3 regions of the Priestia sp. VA7 genome follow, and region 2 is predicted to be linked to each of the others. Evidence: riboswitches for the same ligand, from Rfam matches in the RefSeq annotation. Region 2 holds a riboswitch; each other region holds the start of a gene.
The links. Region 2 has a riboswitch for cobalamin ahead of AC0C45_RS19310 (ABC transporter substrate-binding protein). Riboswitches for the same ligand answer to the same signal wherever they lie in the genome.
Positions count from the first base shown of each region.

Region 1 (3,450 bases), on a different contig from region 2:
AAAAAGAGTTCGGCGTACTAACTGCAGAACAACAATAATTTTACATAAAGATGTAAAGATTTAAAGGTTAAAAGAGAAATGTATAAAATCTGTAAAACAAAAGAACAGTTACGCCTTAAATATAGTAGTAAAAGGTTCTTCACGTGTTTTTTCGGATAATAAGAGAAAGTAATTTTGATCATTGAGGAGGAACTTAGAATGTTTGGATTTGATGCAGATGTATCGCCATTAGTGCGAATTAAAGTAATTGGAGTCGGCGGTGGAGGAAATAACACCGTTAACCGTATGATTGAACATGGTGTACAAGGGGTAGAATTTATCGCCGTTAATACAGATGCTCAGGCGCTTAACTTATCTAAAGCAGATGTGAAAATGCAGATTGGTGCGGCCTTAACGCGAGGATTAGGTGCAGGAGCTAATCCAGAAGTGGGAAGAGAAGCAGCCGAAGAAAGCAGAGAACAAATTCAAGAAGTACTGCAAGGCGCAGATATGGTATTCGTAACAGCTGGCATGGGCGGAGGAACCGGTACTGGAGCAGCTCCGGTTATTGCCCAAATTGCCCGTGAACTAAATGCTTTAACAATTGGAGTAGTCACTCGCCCGTTCAAGTTTGAAGGAAATAAACGTACGAAGCAAGCAGTAGGCGGTATTACTGCGATGAATGAATCGGTAGATACCCTTATTGTGATTCCAAACGACCGCTTGCTTGAAATTGTCGATAAAAAGACGCCTATGCTTGAAGCATTCCGTGAAGCAGATAATGTTCTTCGCCAAGGTATTCAAGGTATTTCAGATTTAATCGCTGTTCCGGGGCTGATTAACCTTGATTTTGCTGATGTAAAAACAATCATGTCTAATCAAGGATTTGCGCTTATGGGTATCGGACGAGCTTCCGGATCAGACCGGGCAATTGAAGCAGCGAAAAAAGCGATTTCTAGTCCGCTGCTAGACGCATCGATTGATGGAGCAAGAGGCGTGCTGTTGAACATTACAAGCGGCAGCAGCCTGAGTCTTTACGAAGTACAGGAAGCAGCAGATATTGTCACGTCGGCTTCTGATCAGGACTTAAATATGATTTTTGGATCCGTGATTAATGAAGATTTAAAGGACGAAATGATGGTAACCGTTATTGCCACTGGATTTGATGATGAAGATGTTTCACCATCAGCTTCTACTTCTAGAGTTTCAAGAGCACGCTACTAAATTAAATAACCAGCTTTTATGGTGGCAATTGTTTTTCAATTGCCTTAAAAGGGAATCCGGTGCAAATCCGGAGCGGTCCCGCCACTGTAACAAGGAGCCTTATGCCAAAAAGCCACTGTCTATTTAGAGACGGGAAGGCGGTATAAGGCAATGACTTGAAGCCAGGAGACCTGCCATAAATCGCAACACACAATAACCTACGAGGATAGGGAGGTGTTTTGGCAGAACCAAAAATAGGATAAACAAGGAATACGTTTATCTGAATTTGTTGTGAAGACAAGCACTTCTTTTTAGAAGTGCTTTTTTGTGTATTAAAATAGAAGGTGGAAAAAGCAATGATAAATAATAAAAAATTCGTATCTATGATATTTCTTGTGTTACTTTGCCTCACTGCTTGCGCTCCTAATGAAGAGAGCATAAGTATAAAAGAAAGAAAGAAAACGGATAAAAGTGTGACGTTTTTATTTAATTTTACATCTGCAACGCTTGATCCTCATACGGATGATAATTATACAGCAGTTCGTGCGGGAGTAGGGGAGACGCTTGTTAAAATCAGCAATGATTTAAAAATAAAGCCCTGGCTTGCTGAAAAGTGGAAAACGGAAGATAACGGTCTTACGTGGACATTTACGATAAGAAAGAATATTACGTTTCAAAATGGTAAAGCGCTAGATGCAAATGCCGTTAAGTCTTCTCTTCAAAGAACGATAGATCAAAGTTATGCGATGAAAAACGCTTTAAATATTAAAGAAATGAAAGCGAACGGTCATGCGCTGACAATTACATTAAAAGAACCAATGCCTAAATTTCCTTCTGAGTTAGTGCATCCAAACACAGCTATTATAGATATTGATGTTTCTAATATAGCTAAGAAGCCTATTGGCACAGGTCCATTTCAAGTTTTGACTTTCGATCAAGGAAATCAAGTGAAGTTAGAAAGATATGAACATTATTGGAATGGGAAAGTAAAATTGAAAAATGCGATCTTTGCATTTAACGAAGATGCTAATGCGCGAGTTGCGGCTCTTCAGTCCGGAACAGCCGATATTATTTATCGCCCGCCTTTAGAAAGTTTGGGCACTTTACAAACAGATCCGTCTTTTAAGGTAAGTGGAGTACCCAGTGTGCGTACACATTTATTACTTTATAATCAAACCAATGACGCATTAAAAGACGAAAATGTAAGAAAAGCTATCGATACCTTACTGAACCGAAAAGAAATTGTCAGCAGCATCATGAACAATCAAGCGGCAGCCGCTCGAGGTCCATTTTTACCCCAATTTCCTTTTGCTGATAATAATGCTAATGAGCAAAGAGGTATGCCATCTGCTAAAAAATATTTAGAGAAAGCAGGCTATCAAATTAAAAATGGCAAAACAATCAAAAATGGAAAGCCATTATCCCTCTCTCTTGTCACATACAGCTCTCTGCCGGAACTTCCTTTGATTGCTCAGCTTATACAGTCTAATGCGAAAGAGTTAGGAATTACTATTAAGATTCATCTCGTTGAGGACAGCGATGAATATGTAATGGCAAAAGACGATTGGGATTTAGCACTGTACAGTCTTATCACTGCACCTAGAGGAGATGCAAGCTATTATTTAAGTACGAACTATTTGCCGGGCGGTGGTTTAAATGCCAGCCGGATTGATAATGATAAGCTAACAAAAATGATTCAGCAGTTAAATTTAACCATAGATGACGCAAAGCGAGATCAGTTAGCTAAGCAAGCAACCGCTTTGATTAATGAGGAAATGCTGACATCATCGATTGTACATCCAAACATTGTTGTTGCTTATAATCAAAAAGTGAAAAACTGGACCACAAATCCAAGCGAGTATTATATGCTCACTCAGCATTTAGACGTAACGCCATAGTCAATATTGTGTTGTTCCTATAGGAAAAAGAGAAAGTATACAATGATAGATAAAAGGATGTGACAGTAAACGTGCAAGAAGTACAAATGTATCAAATTAAAGAAGTAACAGAAAAGGATGCTGAAGTGATTCAGTTTGTCATGAATATGCGGAATGAGCTATTTCCTATGATGGAAAAAAATCAGCTTCCTGTGGATTTGCTTCATTTTAATGAATATTATGTTCAAGCGAAAGGCGCTGCTTTTTTTGCAGCTGTCACGGAAAATCAACAAGTAATTGGAACAATGGGTTTATACGCTTACGATGGAAGGTTTCATGCATTAAAAAAGCGATATGAACATAAAACTGCAGCCGAGATTGTAAAATGCTA
Region 1 covers NZ_JBVQPN010000007.1:33,063-36,512, forward strand. Annotated here, with positions in the region: gene ftsZ (cell division protein FtsZ) at 199-1,203, shown strand; cobalamin riboswitch at 1,206-1,395, shown strand; gene nikA (nickel ABC transporter substrate-binding protein) at 1,539-3,080, shown strand; gene AC0C45_RS25000 (GNAT family N-acetyltransferase) at 3,152-3,450, shown strand, end outside.
Region 1: it holds a riboswitch for cobalamin, as region 2 does, so the genes downstream of both, nikA (nickel ABC transporter substrate-binding protein) here and AC0C45_RS19310 (ABC transporter substrate-binding protein) in region 2, are expected to answer to the same signal.

Region 2 (3,450 bases):
TGGAAGTTTTTTTTTGTGAATTTCATCTAAAGTTCATAAAAGTATGATATATTTTTGAACATAAAAATACTTTTGTGTTTAAGCATCCAGCAAAAAAGGAATATCTTGTATAGGTTTCCGCTCGGTGTGACAACCTCAAACAGAAGAAGGAAGGTGCTAACTAAAAAGTCGTCGAATGCCCGTAGACAGCATAAATGAATAAGCAAATATAGGTAAAAAATTAATAAGTATGTTACAATACCTAGTGAGTTATGACAATGAATTTTACGATATGAAAAGACCATATGGGAAAAGATGAGAAAGGAAAGATACGAATGCCTAGATGGATAAAAAGAATGCTAGTTGTATTTATTACAGTATTTACATTTGGGCTTGTCACTCCACCAGAATATTTATACGTTGATGATGCAAAAGCGGACAAGCAACATAAAGCAGGGTATGTAAGAGAAACAACTCCTGTCACAGCTGTTATAGAAGATATTCATTTGCCATATGAAGAACCAAAATATGAAGACGTTTCATCATTTGTTACGTATGCAATGGAATCAGCTGAAAAACAGTCAGTGGAAAAATTCGGAACAAAAATTGGACCTGTCATTGAAGATGAATTTCGTCAAGCAGTGTTACCTAAAATTGAAGAAGTGCTGACCGACATTGGCACTGAACGTGAACAGTCAATTCAGAATCTCGAGATAAGCGAGCATCCTGCTGCTGGCTACGGTGAAAAGATTTTCCATGTATATGACCGGGAAACCGGTCAGGACTTAATACGATTTCATGTACGGCGTGAAAATCCTCCAAAAGATGGATACTGGTTTAATTTTCACTATCATGCGGCTGCAGATAATTTTCAGAAGCATTATGATTTAGGGAAAATTTATTGGAACCGAAACATGCCGCCTAAATGGTTTAGCTAATAATAGACACAACATTCTGCGATTTCGAAATGTTAGCTTTTTTAAGCTAGCATTTTTTTACGTCTAAAACCGTTAGGGTCTAAATAAGCTGAAACATTAGCACAACGATAAAAAAATCGTTTATAATGAAGTCAGACTTCTTACCATAGAATAGTGAGAAGGAACGAATAGATGCTGGAGGTAACACAATGAAACAATTTACGGAAGAAAAACAATTTCGCGAACAAATTAAGAACGAAACACTAAGCGTTGGGATTTTTACGACAACGTGGTGTCCTGATTGCAAACGTTTGGATATGTTCATTGATGAAATCGTTGATGAAAATACAGATAAAGCATGGTTTAAAATTGACAAGGATGAGTTTGAAGAACTTTCTGCTGAAAACAATGTAATGGGTATTCCTTCTCTTCTTGTATATAAAAACGGTGAAAAAATTGCACACTTGCACAGTGCAAATGCTAAAACACCTGAAGCGGTCCGTGAATTTTTAGCAACTCTTTAATTCCTTAAGCTGCGAGAGCATTCTTGCAGCTTTTTTTGTGAGAATGGCTATTTCCATTTTTCCATGAGTGGGGTATACTAGGACAAGTGAATAATCGTAAAGCAATAAGGTCTCAATTTAAAGATTGAGTGAAAAGGGAAGTCTGGTGAAAAACCAGCGCGGTCCCGCCACTGTAAGCGCTTTGTGCGTAAGTCAGGAGACCTGCCTTATTGTTAGCTGTGAAACCTTCGAGGAAGGGTGAAGCAGGGTAATGAACATACATATCAAGTATAGTGAACGGATTCTTTTCCTGCTTATCTTGACGTTACCTGCTTTGCTTTCAATTGAAAGTAAAGCTTTTTTATTTTGAAGCTGCCGGCGAGCAGTATACATAGTCAAAGCGGAAAAACGGGATAGCGCTGCTTTTTGCATGATCATTTGCTTTTTCTTTAACGTGGAGGTTTCGTATTCACAATGAACAATATATAGGGGGAGTATTTAGATGAAAAAATGGCTTTCGTATTCCATTATTGCACTGTTAGTCATCGTACTTGCTGCATGCGGTGCAGGCAGCCAAAGCAACAGTGATAAAAAAACGAAGCAAGATACGGCACAAACGTCACAAGCTGCATTTCCAGTGAAGGTAAAAGACGCGCGTGATAAAGAAATTACGTTGGAAAAACAGCCTAAGAAAATTGTTTCCTTAATGCCAAGTAATACGGAAATTGTATATGCCCTTGGCCTTGAAAAAGAATTAGTCGGTGTTACAAGCAACGATGATTATCCTAAAAGCGTAAAGAAAAAAGCGCAGGTAGGAGATATGAACGTTAATGCGGAAAAAGTTATTGCTTTAAATCCTGATTTAGTGCTAGCACATGCTTCAAGTATGGGCGTTTCGGATGAAGTATTTAAACAAATTGAAAGTGCGGGTATTCCGGTATTTGTTGTAAAAGATTCAACAACGTTTGACACGGTTTATGATTCTATTACGCAAATCGGTAAATTAACAGGTAAAACAAAAGAAGCTAATCAAACAATTAAAGACATGAAAGAAAAAGTAGCTTCAATTGAGAAAAAAGCAAAAACGATTTCAAAAGAAGATCGTAAAAAAGTATGGATAGAGGTCTCAGGAGCTCCTGAGATTTATACAACAGGAAAAGGTACGTTCATGAACGAAATGCTTACTATGATCGGTGCTGATAACGTAGCGGCTAGTGAAAAGGGTTGGGTTAAGTTTTCTGAAGAGCAAGTTGTTAAGTTAAACCCTGACGTTATTATCGCAACGTATGATGCAGATAAAAATGAGATTATGAAGCGTCCCGCTTGGAGCAGCATGACTGCTGTAAAAGAGGGTAACATCGAGAAGGTTGATCAAAACAAAATCAACCGCTTAGGACCTCGTATTGTAGATGGCTTAGAGGACTTAGCAAAAGCAGTATACCCTGGGGTGTACAATAAATAAGAAGAGGGACCATATTCCAGTTCGAATTGAAAAGGGGATTGGTCCCTTTTCACATCTTAAAATTGAAGAAAGGCCTGAGCTTTTAATCATGAAAACCGAGACTTCTTATAAAACATACAGCTCAGGGGTTTTAGGAACAGGCATTACGGAAACGGACACCTTTTACAATCGATTTGTTCACAAAGACTATTATTCAGATACTCCTTCTTTGGAGTATGAGCAATATTTGATGAAAGAAAATGTGCGCCATGAGCAAATCGTAGGGTTAATGACAGCCGTTTGGTTAAAAGAAAGAGCGATTTACTGTTATGAAGGCTACGGAGTAAGAGTAGCTTCCGTGATAACGGCTGGAGTAGGAAACGCAGTAGATATTACAGCTGACGAAGCTGTCCCGTTCTATTCTTCTCCCGGTACAATTAATATGTTTTTTTTCGTGGAAGGTACGCTTACGGATGCAGCGTTTTTACAGCTTTTTATTGCGGCCACAGAAGCTAAAACAAAAACGCTGTCACAGCTGGGTGTCATAGATCCGGCTACAAAGACGATTGCTACGGGGACATCTACGGACAGCATCTCAGTTGCAGCGTCT
Region 2 covers NZ_JBVQPN010000004.1:292,089-295,538, forward strand. Annotated here, with positions in the region: gene AC0C45_RS19300 (YpjP family protein) at 315-917, shown strand; gene AC0C45_RS19305 (thioredoxin family protein) at 1,106-1,420, shown strand; cobalamin riboswitch at 1,511-1,643, shown strand; gene AC0C45_RS19310 (ABC transporter substrate-binding protein) at 1,902-2,861, shown strand; gene AC0C45_RS19315 (adenosylcobinamide amidohydrolase) at 2,950-3,450, shown strand, end outside.

Region 3 (3,450 bases), on a different contig from region 2:
TAAACTCCACTTGCGTTTGGAGTTGCTGATTCATTGATAAAATTATGTGGATCAGTTGGTGGGCCGTTTGTTCGCCAAAAGTTAATGTCGGTTTCATCATTCATTAACTGATGTAAACCCACCATTACATCTGTTCCTTTAATATTTAATTTGATGCCCACTTTTGCTAGTTCACCTTGGATCATTTCAGCCATTGGCTTTTGAATGGCATCTGTAGCAATATAGGTTAAATCTAATTCTAGTTTCTGCCCATCTTTTGTACGAATAGTTTGCCCATTCTCTAATTTCCAACCAGCTTCATTTAATAGAGATTTGGCTTTTTCGGGATTGAATTTTAATGCTTTTAAATCAATATCAGCGTAGGGGATGGCATCCCAAAACAAAGTATCTGCTACTTTTTCTGTACCATGTGTCACGGTACTTACTAATGATTGCTTATTAATTGCATAATGAATGGCTTGGCGTACCTTCAACTGCTTTAATGGTCCTGATTGAGTATTAAATAGTAATGCTTTTGTGGACAACGGTTCTGAAATAGCTGTCTCGTAATTACCACTATCTTTTAAATACGTGTAATTATCTAAACTAACAATGCCTCGACCATAGATTAAATCTAACTCTTGATTTTCAAACGCTAGAGCAATTGATTCTGAATCAGGAATAATTTTTATTTTTACTTCATCAACCTTTGGTTTTTCACCCCAATAGTTATTGTTGCGTTTGAAAATAGCATATTTATCTTTTTTGTACTCTTTTAGAACCCATGGGCCTGTTCCAACAGCTGTCTTAATGCCTTTTGAGGTTGCATCATTCTCAGGGAATCCTGCATCCCCTAGGAATCGAAATGGCCTAACAAATGCTAGTTCATTCAGAACAGGATAATATGGTTCATCTAGCTTTAAAGCAACTGTATAATCATCTACTTTTTTGACATATTCAATATGTTTAACCATTCCCATCCATGAATGGGCTTCTCGATTTTCTAGAATGGCATTAAAGTTACGAATGACATTGTCTGCATTAAAGGTGGAGCCATCAGAGTACTTTACACCCTCACGTAAGTAGAAAGTATACGTCGTTTGATCATCTGAAACCTTCCATTTTTCAGCGAGTTTAGGTGAAATGGTACCGTCATCATTATATTCAACCAGTGACTCATAAACCATTGCTTGAGCAGTCATCTGGTTAGGCAAATAGGTATGTGGATTTAGTGGGCCTATATCAAGTGGCCATCCAATTGATATTGTCTTTTTTCCAGATTGATCAGTACCTGTTTTTGTATCTTCTGAGCAGGCTGTCAATAAAGAAACTATGAGACAAACAAGTAACATGCATGATTTTTTTAGCATTATTGTACTCCTAAAATTTTCTTTTTTATTGCGATGGATTTAAAGATATATGACTCTTCTATAGGAATTACCCTATTGTACGGAATTACATGTACCAACCCATCGTGAGAAAGATCTTCTCATACGCCAATTATCTCTTGTCTGGTTATCGATAAATGCTAGGTGATCAGCATCTAACCCATGCCTCAATCCTAAAACAAAGACAAGTAATAAATTGAAAAATTCCCCACGTTAATTCCTCCTTTAAAGTGTATAAATAAAAAATCCCCCAACCTTGTTCGAATTGGGGGATATGTATAAAAGTAAACAGCATAAATGTAAGCCATAAATATTGCATACCTAATACACCAATCCCTTTCCTAGAAGAGTTAAGTGTACAGTTTAGGTAGGTATCCTGGCTCTAGATCATCATTATTTACCGCCTTCCCAAAAAAAGAAATTGAGTGACATAAGGTAAGAAACTCCCTAATTACAGTGGCTGGACCGCCCGAGATTTTCACTCGGTTCCCTGTTACCTCTTATCTAACATAAGAGCTCCTAATCTGTTGATATTTTTATTGAATTGTATGTTGATAAAGCTCTGAATAATTTTCAGAGCTTTTCGAAATAACAAAACATTGCTTGGATATTATAACACATATATCTAAGACATAAAGGATCTATATTAAAATTATAACAGCCGTTAATCAGACTTTAATGTTTTGAATTAGAATCAACTTTATCGTTCGTAAGATTATACTTTTATGAACTCCACTATTTTCAATTAGTTCATGAAACAATATATGTTTTAAGTATAAAAACTTAGCTATTTAAACCCTAAAACCCTCATTCTATGCTCTTAATCGACTATTACAGCAACAATTATTGTTATATGGTAAAAATCCAGTTAATGTTAAATGAAGACTTAACAACTTAGAGGGATAGGTGACTACATAATTGCAAAGGTATAGATATAACAGTACTTTAAGAAAGACTTTACTTGTGGATATAGAGGCAGCGAGAGAACGTATGATTAGGGTAGGAGTAGAAGAAGGCTTTACTAGCTATAATACAATTATAATCAGTCAATTAGTTGATCAATTATTGAATGAATTAGAAAAGATTACTTCAACTGATTAGTTTTTGTTCTTAATATAAAAAGAGGAAAAGCAACCTCATTCTCTAATGGCATTCGAGTGAAGTTGCTTTTCAAGGTAACTCTATAACTGTAGATAGATACTAACATATTTTTTACACATATGCTGTATTTTTCCTTAGGATCATATATATAAAACATGCGCTTTTTATACATTTTTTCTCGTTCGTCTCCTACTAAAGCGTTGGTATGTCAAGATGTATAAAAAGCTGCATAAAGTAGAAACAAGGACCTCATCAGAACCCTTTTCCCAATAGGGGTTCTCTTTTTGCGTGTGTTCCGGAAGAGGTATTATGTTAACTACATTTGTGTATGGTATACAGTCTAAAAACAGAAAACCACTGGTCCTCATCAGTGGTTTTTCTGTTGCATAATTAAATTTTGCTAATCGATGCTCGGTTACATCTTGAGTAGTTTGCTCAAATGTTTCAATAACTATGCAAGCTAAATATGTTCTGTATCTCTGATAATGAACAGAGCGCCCATTTATACATCACACAAAAGATGGTTTATAAATAAGTAAAACGTTCTCTTTCAGAGATTATTCTACGAAGAAAGATTATTGTTTTTTAAAGAAGTTATAACAGGAATTATCACGTTGCATTTGAATACTAGTTATATAATTTCAAGAAGAAAATGGGGACTAGTATGATGTTGGTAAAAGAGATACTAAATAAAATTATGGTGAAAAAAATCACCGTTAAAGAATTAGCTGATACGTATGATGTTAGTACTCGTACAATCCAATTAAAAATTAAGAAATTAGGTTATGAATGGGAGAGTAAGCAAAATATTTATCATTATGTCGGGGAAGATCCAGAACCTTTAGATCTTGATTTTAGTACACTTATCTCTAAAACAAATAAAATGCCAGCAGCACAAAAGCAAACGAACAGTGAAATAGCAGCTAGTGTTAGCAATTCGAATGAAAGTGAAAGTACTAGCGCTAGTGTTTCAAAAGCTAGT
Region 3 covers NZ_JBVQPN010000019.1:8,371-11,820, reverse strand. Annotated here, with positions in the region: gene nikA (nickel ABC transporter substrate-binding protein) at 1-1,349, opposite strand, end outside; partial or broken gene AC0C45_RS29195 (HoxN/HupN/NixA family nickel/cobalt transporter) at 1,422-1,550, opposite strand; cobalamin riboswitch at 1,717-1,905, opposite strand; gene AC0C45_RS29190 (aspartyl-phosphate phosphatase Spo0E family protein) at 2,331-2,468, shown strand; gene AC0C45_RS29185 (HTH domain-containing protein) at 3,133-3,450, shown strand, end outside.
Region 3: it holds a riboswitch for cobalamin, as region 2 does, so the genes downstream of both, AC0C45_RS29195 (HoxN/HupN/NixA family nickel/cobalt transporter) here and AC0C45_RS19310 (ABC transporter substrate-binding protein) in region 2, are expected to answer to the same signal.